Regions from separate parts of the Lysinibacillus irui genome, predicted to be linked through region 2. Evidence: riboswitches for the same ligand, from Rfam matches in the RefSeq annotation. Region 2 holds a riboswitch; each other region holds the start of a gene.
The links. A riboswitch is a leader RNA that binds a small molecule or an ion and turns the genes downstream of it on or off. The one in region 2 is predicted to bind thiamine pyrophosphate.
Positions count from the first base shown of each region.

Region 1 (3,182 bases), 1.5 Mb from region 2:
TAGCGGATGTACTTCATATTTCACACCAGATGCATCAATCACAGCAATGGCTGCATCCACATAAGGAATGACATCCTCATATTTCTCTGTTTTCGGGATAATTTGGACACTGATTAATGAATTTGCCATTTATTTGGCCTCCTTTTTAGGTAAGAAATCATTCGTAAAGGCTTGCTTTGCATCAAACTCGCCCTCTAATACCTTGTTGCTAGACATCCAATTAGCATAGTTTTCCCATACAGAAAGCTTTTGCTCTCCCCATTGCTTCGCATCGTCCTGATATTTATCAGCTAACCATTCTTGACTTTTATGCACTAATTCTTTATCTAAGTCAGGTGCCGCTTCTAGTAAAATATCTGCAGCCTCACTCGGATGCTCGATTGCGTATTCATAACCTTTAGAAGCAGCTGCAACAAAGGCTTTTACAACATCAGGATTGTCCTTTATCATTTTTTCATTAGTAGCCAAAACAGGCGTATAATAATCCAACTGATCACTATAATCCGTTAAATACAACATATTAATCTTTTCCCCACGAAGCTCTGCCTCAATACCTGTCCATGCATAATAAATCCACGCAAAATCAATATCTTTTTCCATCATCGTGAAGAAATCTAAATCACCTGCATTGACAATATCTAATTGATTAATATCGGCATTTTCTGTTTGCATTAACGATTGGAGTACCGCTTGCTCTAGTGGGGCTCCCCAACCGCCATAAGTTTTACCTTCGAAATCCTTTGGTGAGGTAATCCCTTTAGAAGCAATCGAAGCAAAGCCCGATGTATTATGCTGAATGATGGCGGCAATCGAAACAAGTGGTACATCCTGGACACGTGCCTGTGTGATGCCTTCCTGATAGCTTACCCCAAATTCTGCCTTACCAGAAGCTACAAGCTGATCTGCTCCCGCTTCCCCTGGCATCATAATATCAACATCTAAGCCTTGTTCCTCAAAATAACCAAGCTTTTTCGCGACATACAGCCCTGTATGATTTGTATTCGGAGTCCAATCCAGTACTACTGACACCTTTTTTAGCTTATCAGTTGCCTGCTTGTCCTCCTTGTCACTACAGCCCACTAATGTTACAAGTGCAGCCAATAGAATAAATAACCATTTTTTCATGCTAGGTCCTCCCAGTTTGTAATATGAAAGTGTTCATAAAGGAATGCGTGTCACCAGAAAGAAAGCGTAAATACGATGGGCAAGAGGTGTTTGAAAATATAAAAAAACGCCTAGGATTCCTCCCAGACGTAAATTGCAATCAATCTTCAAAACTTTGCTTTTTTGAATAGATGTTCCCTACGCTGGTACGAGCCAAATCAGGTTCAAAGGGTCAGCGTCTATCGGACACAATCTCAGCTAGCAACTACTAGCCCCCCTACATTCTTTCGCTATGAACTTTTCGTTGATTATTATACCCATAGTTACTCTTAAAAGACAAGGTACTAATTTGGTTTAACCGTTTTACACCAAAAAAAGCCCAGCTCACAAAAGAGACTGGGCGTTAAAAAAGCTTGGTTATTGTTCCTTTTGGGTCGTTAGAACATGGGAAATAGCCCCATCTGTTGCGATATCCACTTTAAACGATCCATTGGAATGGCGATCAGCACGAGTCAATGCTTGGACATCTAACACCTCTTGCACACCTTTTTCTGTTTCAATAACAATTTGCTCCTCATCTGTTGCTTGAATAACGGCCACAATGCGGTGCGGATTTGCTTTTAATTCTGTTAATACTTTTAGACCACGTTTTGCACGACTGGCTACTTCAACCTCTGCGACATTCATTTTCTTAACAGCCCCACGCTGTGTCACAATGACAACATATTGCGTTTGATCAGGTTGTAGCACATTCACACCGACTAAGGCTTCCCCATCTTTTAGCGTAATGCCCTTTACTCCGCCTGTTTTTACACCTGTTACTGGTAATTCCTCCATTGGGAAACGAATTGAATAAGCCGTATCTGTTGTTAACATCAATTCCACGTCATCCGTCACAAACGCTGCATAGATCATGGCATCGCCAGCCTTCACATTCATCGTTTTAATTGGTTTTGAATAACGTGTCACCGCGTAATCGGCAAGTGGAGAGCGTTTAATTTGACCATCCTTTGTCGCAGTGAAGATGTACGTATTTGGTTGATCAAATGTTTCAAAGCCATATACAGCGATAATTGACTCATCTTCACCCGTTGGCACGATACTTGAAATATGCTGACCAAGATCCTTCCAGCGAATATCTGGCAGCTCATGAACAGGCTGATAAATATAATTGCCTCGATTTGTAAATAGGAGTAAATGGTGCTGTGTATTTAAGGTTGCTTCATACAATAAGTAATCCGAATCCTTCATCGCAAAATCCTGACCATTTGAGGCGGCATGTGAACGTGTCGAAGTACGTTTAATATAGCCATCCTTCGTTACGGTTACGACAACCTCTTCACTTGGTACAAGAACATCTAAGGTAATTTTAATCTCTTCAATTTCTTGCTCAATTCTTGAGCGACGAGGCTCTGTAAAGCGTTTCTTAATATCAAGCAATTCTTGTTTAATGACACGTACAAGCTTTGCCTCACTTTGTAAAATCCCCTCTAGCTTAGCAATCAACCTATTTAGCTCGTCCTGTTCTTGTCGAAGCTCTGTAATGTCTGTATTGGTTAAACGGTATAATTGCAAGCTGACAATCGCCTCTGCCTGTACCTCTGTAAAATCAAACTTCGCCTGTAAATTAAGCTTGGCATCCTTTTTATCATTAGAAGAACGGATTGTTGCAATCACTTCATCTAAAATGGAAAGGGCTTTAATTAACCCATCCACGATATGGGAACGATCCTTCGCCTTTTGTAAATCGTAAATGGAACGGTTCGTGACTACTTCTTTTTGATGGGCAATATAGGCATCCAATAATAATGGTAAGGTCATCATTGTTGGACGACGATTATGAATGGCAATCATATTAAAATTATATGCTACCTGTAAATCCGTTGTTTTAAATAGGTATTGAAGAATTCCTTGTCCTGGTACATCCTTTTTCAGTTCAATGACAACACGTAAGCCAGTTCTATCAGATTCATCACGAATTTCCGCAATCCCCTCAAGACGTTTATCTACGCGTTGCTCATCAATTTTTTTCACAAGATTCGCCTTATTGACATCGTATGGTAATTCTGTGATAACAA
Region 1 is NZ_CP113527.1:2,293,127-2,296,308, forward strand. It holds gene OU989_RS11550 (thiamine-binding protein) at 1-129, opposite strand, end outside; gene OU989_RS11555 (ABC transporter substrate-binding protein) at 130-1,125, opposite strand; TPP riboswitch at 1,283-1,393, opposite strand; gene parC (DNA topoisomerase IV subunit A) at 1,522-3,182, opposite strand, start outside.
Region 1: another riboswitch for thiamine pyrophosphate. It lies ahead of OU989_RS11555 (ABC transporter substrate-binding protein); the one in region 2 lies ahead of thiT (energy-coupled thiamine transporter ThiT).

Region 2 (3,182 bases):
ATGTCTACGATGCCTATACCGATCAACTACGAGATGTCAAAACATTATCGGGAGGCGAAAAATTTAATGCCTCATTAAGCCTTGCCTTAGGAATGGCAGATGTAATTCAAAGCTTCCAAGGTAATATTCATATTGAAACGATGTTTATTGATGAGGGCTTTGGTTCGCTTGATGAGGAATCATTAAATAAAGCAATCGATACATTAATTGATTTACAGGATTCTGGTCGCATGATTGGCGTAATCTCTCATGTGCCTGAATTAAAATCTGCAATGCCAGCGGTTTTACATGTAGAAAAGACATTAAATGGCCATAGTCAGACATACTTTGAAGTGAAATAAGTGAAAGGCGTATTTCCGAAATAGGGAATACGCCTTTGTTTTATTTTTTTCGAGAAGTGGCTGTAGGAGTTGTTCCTTTTTTTGCAGCCATTACTTTTTTGACGATAGGAATAACAATAGGTGCCAATTTTACAGCAGTTTTCACAACGTTTGATACTTTCATTAAAAAACAGCTCCTTTTACAATTATTACTACCTGTTTCGCTTAAAATTGAAACATTAACGTATTACTCGAACAGCCTGAATAATATTCCATATGACAATACCAAGTGAGACAATGGCATAAACGGCAAATGAAACTAACCAAACAACCATCACAGTATTATTACTTGACGTTGGATCTAATCTTAATGTAGAAAAAACAAAGACAATAAAAAATAGGATGCCAAAAACAAAAGGAATTAAATGAGAGACAAGTGCACGAATTGAATGTCTTTTTACATCACTATCTTTCGTTACAAAGTAAACAATTAATGGGACGATAAAAGGGGCGAAGAAAATACTAAGATAACTAAAGGCAGATAAAATTTTTTGGTTCTCCATAGTTGTACCTCCTTTTTTAATATTTACGCATGAAAAACGGCAAAGTTTCAAAAAAATAATGTATGGAAGAGGTTGTAATCATCCAATCCTTTGCGTACAATGGGATTGTTCAAATAAATTCAGATGTAACGACCACAAGGGGAGCTGATGATGTCAGCTGAGACTGGGCACGTAATGCCTTGACTCTTTGAACCTGTAAGTTAACACTTGCGTAGGGATGTGGATAGAAACCGACACTTGTACGATGTCAGGCTCTGTCCTGGCATCGTTTTTTCATTCTTTAGGAATAAAAAAGATGTCTGCATTTCTATTCCTGCTCTTGTATCCTACATCGGAACAAAGGAGAGAATATGTATGGACAAAAAAAGACTATTAATGCTTGTGGAGATTGCGATATTTGCAGCGATTGGCCTTGTGCTCGATCAAGTATCCTTTAAAGTATGGGCACAAGGTGGCTCTGTTAGTCTTGTCATGGTGCCTATTATGTTAATTGCATTTCGTTGGGGCTTAGTTGCTGGGCTAACAACGGGATTACTTGTGGGTGTTATGCAAACCATGTTTGGTGCTTATATTGTGCACTGGCTTCAAGGATTATTGGATTATGGTGTTGCCTTTACAGTTGTAGGATTAGCAGCAGTTGTACGTGGACCTGTGTTGGATGCTGCAAAAAATATGAACAAAACGAAAATGGCACTTTACATTATCATAGGTACTGTTTTTGCAGGCTTTTTACGATACGCAGCACATACAATTGCTGGAGCTGTATTTTTTGCAGAGTATGCGGGTGATCAAAATGCATGGATCTATTCTATCATTTATAATGGTACATATATGTTGCCAGCAACCATTTTAACGGCAATTGTAGGGGTGCTTTTATTCACAGCCGCTCCACAATTAATGCAAAGAAAAGCATAATAAAAGTTTCCTCAAATGATTTATTGTAAAAGGGTATAAAAGCTTTTCGTTCTATACTACTTGATGATATTCGCTTTCGCACAGAATCATTAGCAAAATTATCAACTTTTTTCAACAACAAGCAAGTCCCTTCACTCATGTGAAGGGACTTTTGGTCATGAATAGCTCTTTTAGCACTTTGCATTGTAGGAAAGCATACAATATTTAAAGCGTTTATCGTTATACGCATAAAAAGTTATGTTATATTAAAGAATAGATATTAGATGAAAGGGACGTTATAAATGATTGTAAAAACGCAAGAAGAGATTGAAGCTTTTAAAAAAATTGGACGCATTTGTGCCGAAATTCGTGAAGCCATGAAAGCAGCAACAAAACCAGGTGTTACAACACTTGAGCTAGATGAAATTGCTGGCCGCATGTTTGCAGAGGCTGGTGCTATTTCTGGACCTAAGGGGGAATATGATTTCCCAGGATATACATGTATTAGTGTCAATGAAGAAGTGGCACATGGTATTCCAGGAAAACGTGTTATTCAAGAAGGGGATATTGTGAATATCGATGTTTCTGGGTCTTTAAATGGATACTTTGCAGATACTGGCATTTCATTTGTTGTTGGTGAGGGTTATGAGGACAAAGAAAAACTATGCCGAGTTGCTAAAAGTGCTTTTGATCGAGCAATGACAAAGGTTAAAGCTGGGTCTAAATTAAATCAAATAGGTAAAGCGGTTGAACGAGAGGCGAATGCTAATGGTTTAACTGTTATTATGAATTTAACAGGACATGGCTTAGGTCAATCTTTACATGATGAGCCTAATCATATTTTAAATTATTATGATGCATGGGATTCTACGATTATGAAAGAAGGAATGGTGCTTGCTGTTGAGCCATTTATCTCAGCAAAAGCAGAGCATATTGTAGAAGCTGGTGATGGTTGGACATTTGTTACACCTGATAAATCGCTTGTAGCTCAAATTGAACATTCAGTTATTGTCACTAAAGATAAACCAATTATTTTAACTTCCTTAGATGAAGAATAGGATATAATTTAAAATCCTGCTAACCAATTTATTTTTGGTGGGCAGGATTTTTTTTAATAAATAAAATACCAACAAAGAGAACACCACATAAAAATAAGGCGGCAGTTGTTACAAGAAGCTCATCAAAACCATTATGTAAAGCGATTCCTAAATAAGCCCAAATAAAAACACTCGGATACATGGTATCAAAGTGATGAAAGCGGATATGTAGTGCAATAGCTCCACCAAGTGTCAGTAAAATTACTGCCCAAAGAGGAGTGCTAAGACCAAAGCCGTTCCAACCATAAGCCGTTAACGTAAAGCTACTATTCGTAATCAAGATAAATGTCATCCATGCAAAATAAATG
Region 2 is NZ_CP113527.1:3,796,983-3,800,164, reverse strand. It holds gene OU989_RS19205 (SbcC/MukB-like Walker B domain-containing protein) at 1-341, shown strand, start outside; gene OU989_RS19200 (hypothetical protein) at 382-504, opposite strand; gene OU989_RS19195 (magnetosome magnetite crystal formation protein family) at 560-883, opposite strand; TPP riboswitch at 1,011-1,118, shown strand; gene thiT (energy-coupled thiamine transporter ThiT) at 1,238-1,798, shown strand; gene map (type I methionyl aminopeptidase) at 2,080-2,835, shown strand; gene OU989_RS19180 (TspO-related membrane protein) at 2,864-3,182, opposite strand, start outside.

Region 3 (3,182 bases), 530 kb from region 2:
GCAAAATGATTTGTTGGTCCATAACCATGACCAATAGATAAATCATGTAAAATTGCTAATTGAATAAATTTTTTAGCTTCGATAATTGCCTTATCCATCGCAAAACCTTGACCAAGAAAAGCAGTGATTGCTGCTGAAAATGTGCAACCTGTGCCATGGGTATTGGACGTTTGAATACGTGGAGTTTGCATAGAAAAAGATTTACCGTTTTGAAAAAATACATAATCAATAGCAAAATTTGGATCTGCTAAATGGCCACCTTTAAGAATGACGCAATGTACACCTAATTGAAAAAAACCTTGAGCTACTTCACGTATATCTGAAACATCATGTATTTTTCTCCCTGTCAGAGCCTCTGCTTCAGGGATATTGGGGGTAACGATCGTAGCAAGTGGTAGTAGAGAAGAGCGCATTGCTTCAATAGCTTCTTGCAGTAATAAGCTTTCTCCACCCTTTGCAATCATTACTGGATCAACAATTAGTGGGATGTTTTGATTATGAATCATATGTGCGATAGCTTTAATAATATCAGAGGAATAAAGCATCCCTGTTTTAATTGCAGCAATTGAAAAATCTTCGATTAAAGCTTGAAATTGTTTTTCAACAAAGGAGTGATCAATAGGGAAAACTCCTGACACACCCATTGTATTTTGTGCTGTCAAAGCTGTAATTACTGAAGTACCAAACACCCCTAATTCCTGAAATGTTTTTAAATCAGCCTGTATGCCTGCACCGCCACCACTATCTGAGCCTGCAATCGTCGTTACAATATGCATGAAGCTTCACCATCCTTCGATATGCGATAAAGAGCATTTAGTAAAGCTATTTGGAAATCACCAATATCTGATGTAAACGCTGACGCCAGTACCGCAGCTTTTTTATAGTAAGTTAATGTGTCCGCTAATTGTCTGTATGGATTATGGCCTGCAATATAGGCGGCACCGCAAATAGCACTAAGTAAACAGCCTGTCCCTGTTACCTCGGTCATTTGCATATTCCCGCCATTTATCCATTGGCTATCCACACCATCTGTTATAAAATCTCGTTCTCCTGTTATGATAACAATGCATTGATAATGTTGGGCTAATAAAATCGCCTCTTCTTCTAAAGCAATGGAGCCATTCCCACTATCGACACCTTTTTGTTGCCAGTCAACATTGGCTATTGCTGCTAGTTCCCCAACATTACAACGAATGACCGAAAAATGTACTTCCTCAAGCAAGTATCGTACCGTTTCTTTTCGATAAGTAGTGGCACCAGCACCGACAGGATCTAAAATGACTGGAATTCCAAGTTTATTGGCCATTTTGCCTGCTAACAACATTGATTCTTTAGTTCGATCATTGAGTGTACCGATGTTAATTAACAAGGCTTGAGCGAGTGCTACCATTTCCTCTACCTCATGGCTATCATCAGCCATAACCGGGGAAGCGCCTATTGCTAATAAACCATTTGCTTGGAAATTTGCTACCACATAATTTGTAATACAATGAATCAGTGGTTGCTGTTGACGGATTGTTTGAAATATCATCGTAGTCCTCCTTTATGGATGGACGTAAGCATGCAAAAAAGGCTCTTTTTGTGTAAAAATGCACGAAAAAGAGCCTTTCATCAATAGATGTTTATTGCTCCCTACGTCAGTATTAACTAACAGGTTCAAAGGGTCAGGTTTTACCTTCTCAACTCTTGACGAGTCCCCCTGCAATCTTGCTTTTAGTTGACCAAAATGTACCATACTTTTCAATTGTATTCAATAGCAAGTTTACCAATCGACAAAATGTGACCGATGCCATATAGCAGAGTATGATAGTTGTCATGACTTTTCCAAAATTAAGCGCAAACCATTGAAAATGCTGAAAAAAGAGTTTTATAATGTGTCATAGCAAAAGGGGGCATTTGCCATGAAGAGACAAGATTTAGTTGCACCAGAATGGTATAACATAACAGATGAAATTGAAAAATATGCTCAAGATACAACAAAAAATGCATTAATTATTTACGAGGAAAATAAGGATGTACAATTTATTACATATGCATATTTACTTGACAGGGCAAATCAAGCTGCACACGTATTCACGATGCAAGGTTTATCAAAAGGTGATGTGATTTTAGTGATGGTACCTCGTTCAGTGGAAGCATATATTGTATATATTGCAGCATTGAAAGCTGGATTAACCATTATTCCGAGCTCAGAAATGCTAAGAACTAAAGACATTGAATATCGCATCAAGCATGCAAATGCTAAAGGAATTGTTGCTTACGAGCCTTATATTGATCAATTTGATCAGGTGAACAATTTACAAGGAATGCAACAATTTGTTATAGGGAAGGCCCATGAACCTTGGCAACCACTTTTAGAAAAAATGCGCATTCAACCTACAACTTACATAAGTTCTTCTCCAACAAAAAGTACAGATACTGCATTCTTAGCTTATACAAGTGGTACAACAGGAAACCCAAAAGCAGCTGTACATACTCATAGCTGGGGCTATGCACATTTACGAACAACAGCACCACACTGGTTAGGTGTGCAAGAAGATGATATTGTTTGGGCGACAGCAGCACCAGGTTGGCAAAAATGGATTTGGAGTCCGTTTCTAGCAACATTAGGGAGTGGCGCTACTGCATTTGTATATAAGGGGAAATTTGATGCATCTACCTATCTAAGGTTACTCGAAAAATTTAAAATAAATGTTTTATGTTGCACACCTACAGAATATCGTTTTATGGCAGCACTAGAACATTTACATGAATTCGATTTAACGGCACTTCGTCAAGCTGTATCAGCAGGAGAGCCTTTGAATAGCGAGGTCATTAACGTATTTTCGAAGACTTTCGATTTGCAAGTCCGAGATGGCTACGGTCAGACGGAAAACACATTACTTGTTGGCACAATGGTTGGAATGGAAGCTAGAATTGGTTCTATGGGAAAACCAACTCCTGGCAATAAGGTTGAAATTATAGACGATTTCGGTAACCCTGTTGCTGTTGGAGAAGTTGGCGATATTGCTGTTCATCGCACCACTCCCGCACTGTTTAAAAAATATTTAAATGACCCGGAACGAACAAATTTACAATTCCGTGGAGAGTGGTATATTACAGGTGATCGTGCTTATAAAGATCAAGATGGTTACTTTTGGTTTGAGGGTCGTGGAGATGATGTCATTATATCCTCTGGCTAC
Region 3 is NZ_CP113527.1:3,270,933-3,274,114, reverse strand. It holds gene thiD (bifunctional hydroxymethylpyrimidine kinase/phosphomethylpyrimidine kinase) at 1-776, opposite strand, end outside; gene thiM (hydroxyethylthiazole kinase) at 764-1,531, opposite strand; TPP riboswitch at 1,613-1,711, opposite strand; gene mbcS (acyl-CoA synthetase MbcS) at 1,902-3,182, shown strand, end outside.
Region 3: another riboswitch for thiamine pyrophosphate. It lies ahead of thiM (hydroxyethylthiazole kinase); the one in region 2 lies ahead of thiT (energy-coupled thiamine transporter ThiT).

Region 4 (3,182 bases), 850 kb from region 2:
CACAAGCCTTTTTACATTATTGATAAATCTGACTACCCGCTTTTTTAAATTCCTCTGCCTTTTCCTTCATACCTCGATGGATCGCTTCTGTCGTATTCAAGTCTTTTTCTTTAGCATAATTTCGAATATCTTGTGAAATTCGCATACTACAGAACTTAGGACCACACATAGAGCAAAAGTGTGCTGTTTTTGCTCCTTCTGCTGGCAAAGTCTCATCATGATACTCCACCGCTCTTTCTGGATCGAGAGATAGATTGAATTGATCACGCCAGCGGAATTCAAAACGTGCTTTTGATAGTGCATCATCTCGGCGTTGTGCACCAGGATGCCCCTTCGCTAAATCTGCCGCATGTGCCGCTATTTTATACGTAATTACTCCCACTCGAACATCCTCGCGATTAGGTAAGCCAAGGTGCTCCTTTGGTGTCACATAGCAGAGCATTGCTGTCCCAAACCAGCCAATCATCGCTGCCCCAATAGCCGATGTAATGTGGTCATAGCCTGGAGCAATATCCGTTGTAAGTGGACCTAACGTATAAAAAGGCGCCTCCTTACAAACTTCTAATTGCTTGTCCATGTTTTCTTTAATCAGATGCATCGGTACATGACCTGGCCCCTCCACCATCACTTGAACATCATGTTTCCACGCAATCTGTGTTAGTTCACCTAGTGTTTCAAGCTCTGCAAATTGGGCTTCATCATTGGCGTCTGCAATTGAACCTGGACGTAGGCCATCACCTAAAGAAAAAGCAACATCATAAGTCTTCATAATTTCACAGATTTCCTCAAAATGAGTATAAAGGAAATTCTCTTGATGATGATATAAACACCACTGTGCCATAATAGAACCACCACGAGATACAATTCCCGTTACACGATTAGCTGTAAGGGGAACATAGCGTAATAGTACACCTGCATGAATCGTGAAATAATCTACACCCTGCTCGGCTTGCTCAATAAGCGTATCACGGTAAACTTCCCACGTTAAATCCTCTGCTACGCCATTTACCTTTTCCAATGCTTGATAAATTGGCACTGTCCCCACTGGTACCGCTGCATTTCGAATAATCCATTCTCTCGTTGTATGAATATGCTTACCTGTTGAAAGATCCATAATATTATCAGCACCCCAGCGTGTTGCCCATGTCATTTTTTCAACCTCTTCTGCTATAGAAGACGATACCGCGGAATTCCCAATATTGGCATTGATTTTCACATGGAAGTTACGACCGATGATCATTGGCTCCGCCTCTGGATGATTAATATTAGAAGGCATAATAGCGCGCCCAGCTGCAATTTCAGATCGGACAAATTCTGGATCCATATTTTCACGTATCGCTACAAACTCCATTTCAGGTGTAATAATCCCCTGTCTTGCATAATGCAGCTGCGTTACATTTCTCCCTTTTTTTGCTCGTAAAGGCTTTCTTGCCAATTCAGGAAAGACATTTTCATGATTACGCGGATCATCTGCACGACGAAAACCATTATCCTCCGGTTTTATAGAGCGGCCCTCATATGCTTCTACATCTCCTCGCTCTTGAATCCATCCACTTCGTAAGGCAGGTAAACCTTTTGTAATATCTACTTGATAAGATGGATCTGTATAGGGACCACTCGTATCATATACTCGAATAGGGGCGTTTTCTTCATTTCCAAAGCTTCCTGTTGTCGGACTTAATGCAATTTCTCGCATTGGTACTAAAATATCCGGACGGGAACCTTCAACATACACCTTTTTGCTTCCTTCAAAGCTAGACATAATCGTAATGTTCTTTTCACTAATTGCTGACATGAGCTACTTCTCTCCCTTAAATGTTTTTTGTTACAAGGACCGGATCTAGCTCACCCTAACAAATAAATAAAGGCCGAATCCAAAATAATTATTTGGATCCGGCCACGAATGTAAAGGTTGAAATTGCATACACATACTATGCAATAGTTTCTTAACTTTCCCACGCTGGTATGAGCCAGATCAGGTCCAAAGGGTCAAGAAACCTCTAAGCGTTTCCCTCTCAGCCTGACTCATCAGACTCCCCTAGTTAATACTATTTAGTTTGATGCTAGTGTAGCAGATATTACTATGAGATGGAAGTTTTCCATTCATTATTTTTTAATATTCTATTGATTAAGCAAATAATACGTCCGCAAGATAAATCACTATTGTTACCGTTATACAGCTGACAATAGTTGAAAATAAAACAGTTTGGGCAGCTGTTGCCGATTCCACATCGTATTCCAATGCTAGACTAGAGCTATTGCGGGATGTCGGGAAAGCACTGGCTATAAATAGTGATTGAGCGACAACTCCATCTAACCCCAATAAAAAAATAATGGCTAAAGCTACGGCTGGTCCGACAATTAAACGTGTGAAGCAGCTGACGAAAACCGTTTTATTAAACATAGATTTGATTTCAAGCTGCGATAATTGCGCACCTAACGTGATTAGTGCCACAGCAATAAAGCCATCTGCTACATGGTCTATTGGTATTTTAATAAACTGTGGAATACCGATATTAAAATAGTTCATGGCTACACCAATAATCAACGCATGAATGATGGGCATTTTAAAAAAATCTTTAATAATCGTCATTCCTGATTTGGTAGAGGAAATTAAATTATACAAACCATATGTATAAGTTGTCATATTTTGAAAGATTACAAGGATGACCTGAATCGCTACACCAATAGGTTGTGTTACAAAAATCATTTGAGCTACCGGAATGCCATAGTTCCCAGAGTTAATGAGCACAACACTATTTTTAAAAACTGCTGCCTCTGTTTTAACTAAACCAAGCCACTTCGCAAAAAGGTGACTGAGTAGCATTTGGCTCCCAATAAAAAGCACAATAAACAATCCGACCTCTGCCAGTACAGACAGCTCTACACTCGTCTCATATAAATTTACAAAAACAGCTGCTGGCATAAAGCAATATGTAATAAGCTGAGACAACGCTTTTAAATTAAAGCGAAATCTCTTTTGTAAGATAGCACCTACTATAAGTAACACTAAAATAGGTGCAACAATTTGAAAGAAAATCATTCCGAGATACATCATTTCGATGACCCCCTTCCCTTCTTTTATAGTAGTGCCGAATTTCTACTAGGTCAATGTCTCTTCCAATAAAAAAAGACTGCCTATTTGTTTAGGCAGCCCTTCATTTTACGCTAATTTAAAACGA
Region 4 is NZ_CP113527.1:198,280-201,461, reverse strand. It holds gene thiC (phosphomethylpyrimidine synthase ThiC) at 17-1,795, opposite strand; TPP riboswitch at 1,936-2,050, opposite strand; gene OU989_RS00985 (AEC family transporter) at 2,129-3,058, opposite strand; gene OU989_RS00980 (methyl-accepting chemotaxis protein) at 3,164-3,182, opposite strand, start outside.
Region 4: another riboswitch for thiamine pyrophosphate. It lies ahead of thiC (phosphomethylpyrimidine synthase ThiC); the one in region 2 lies ahead of thiT (energy-coupled thiamine transporter ThiT).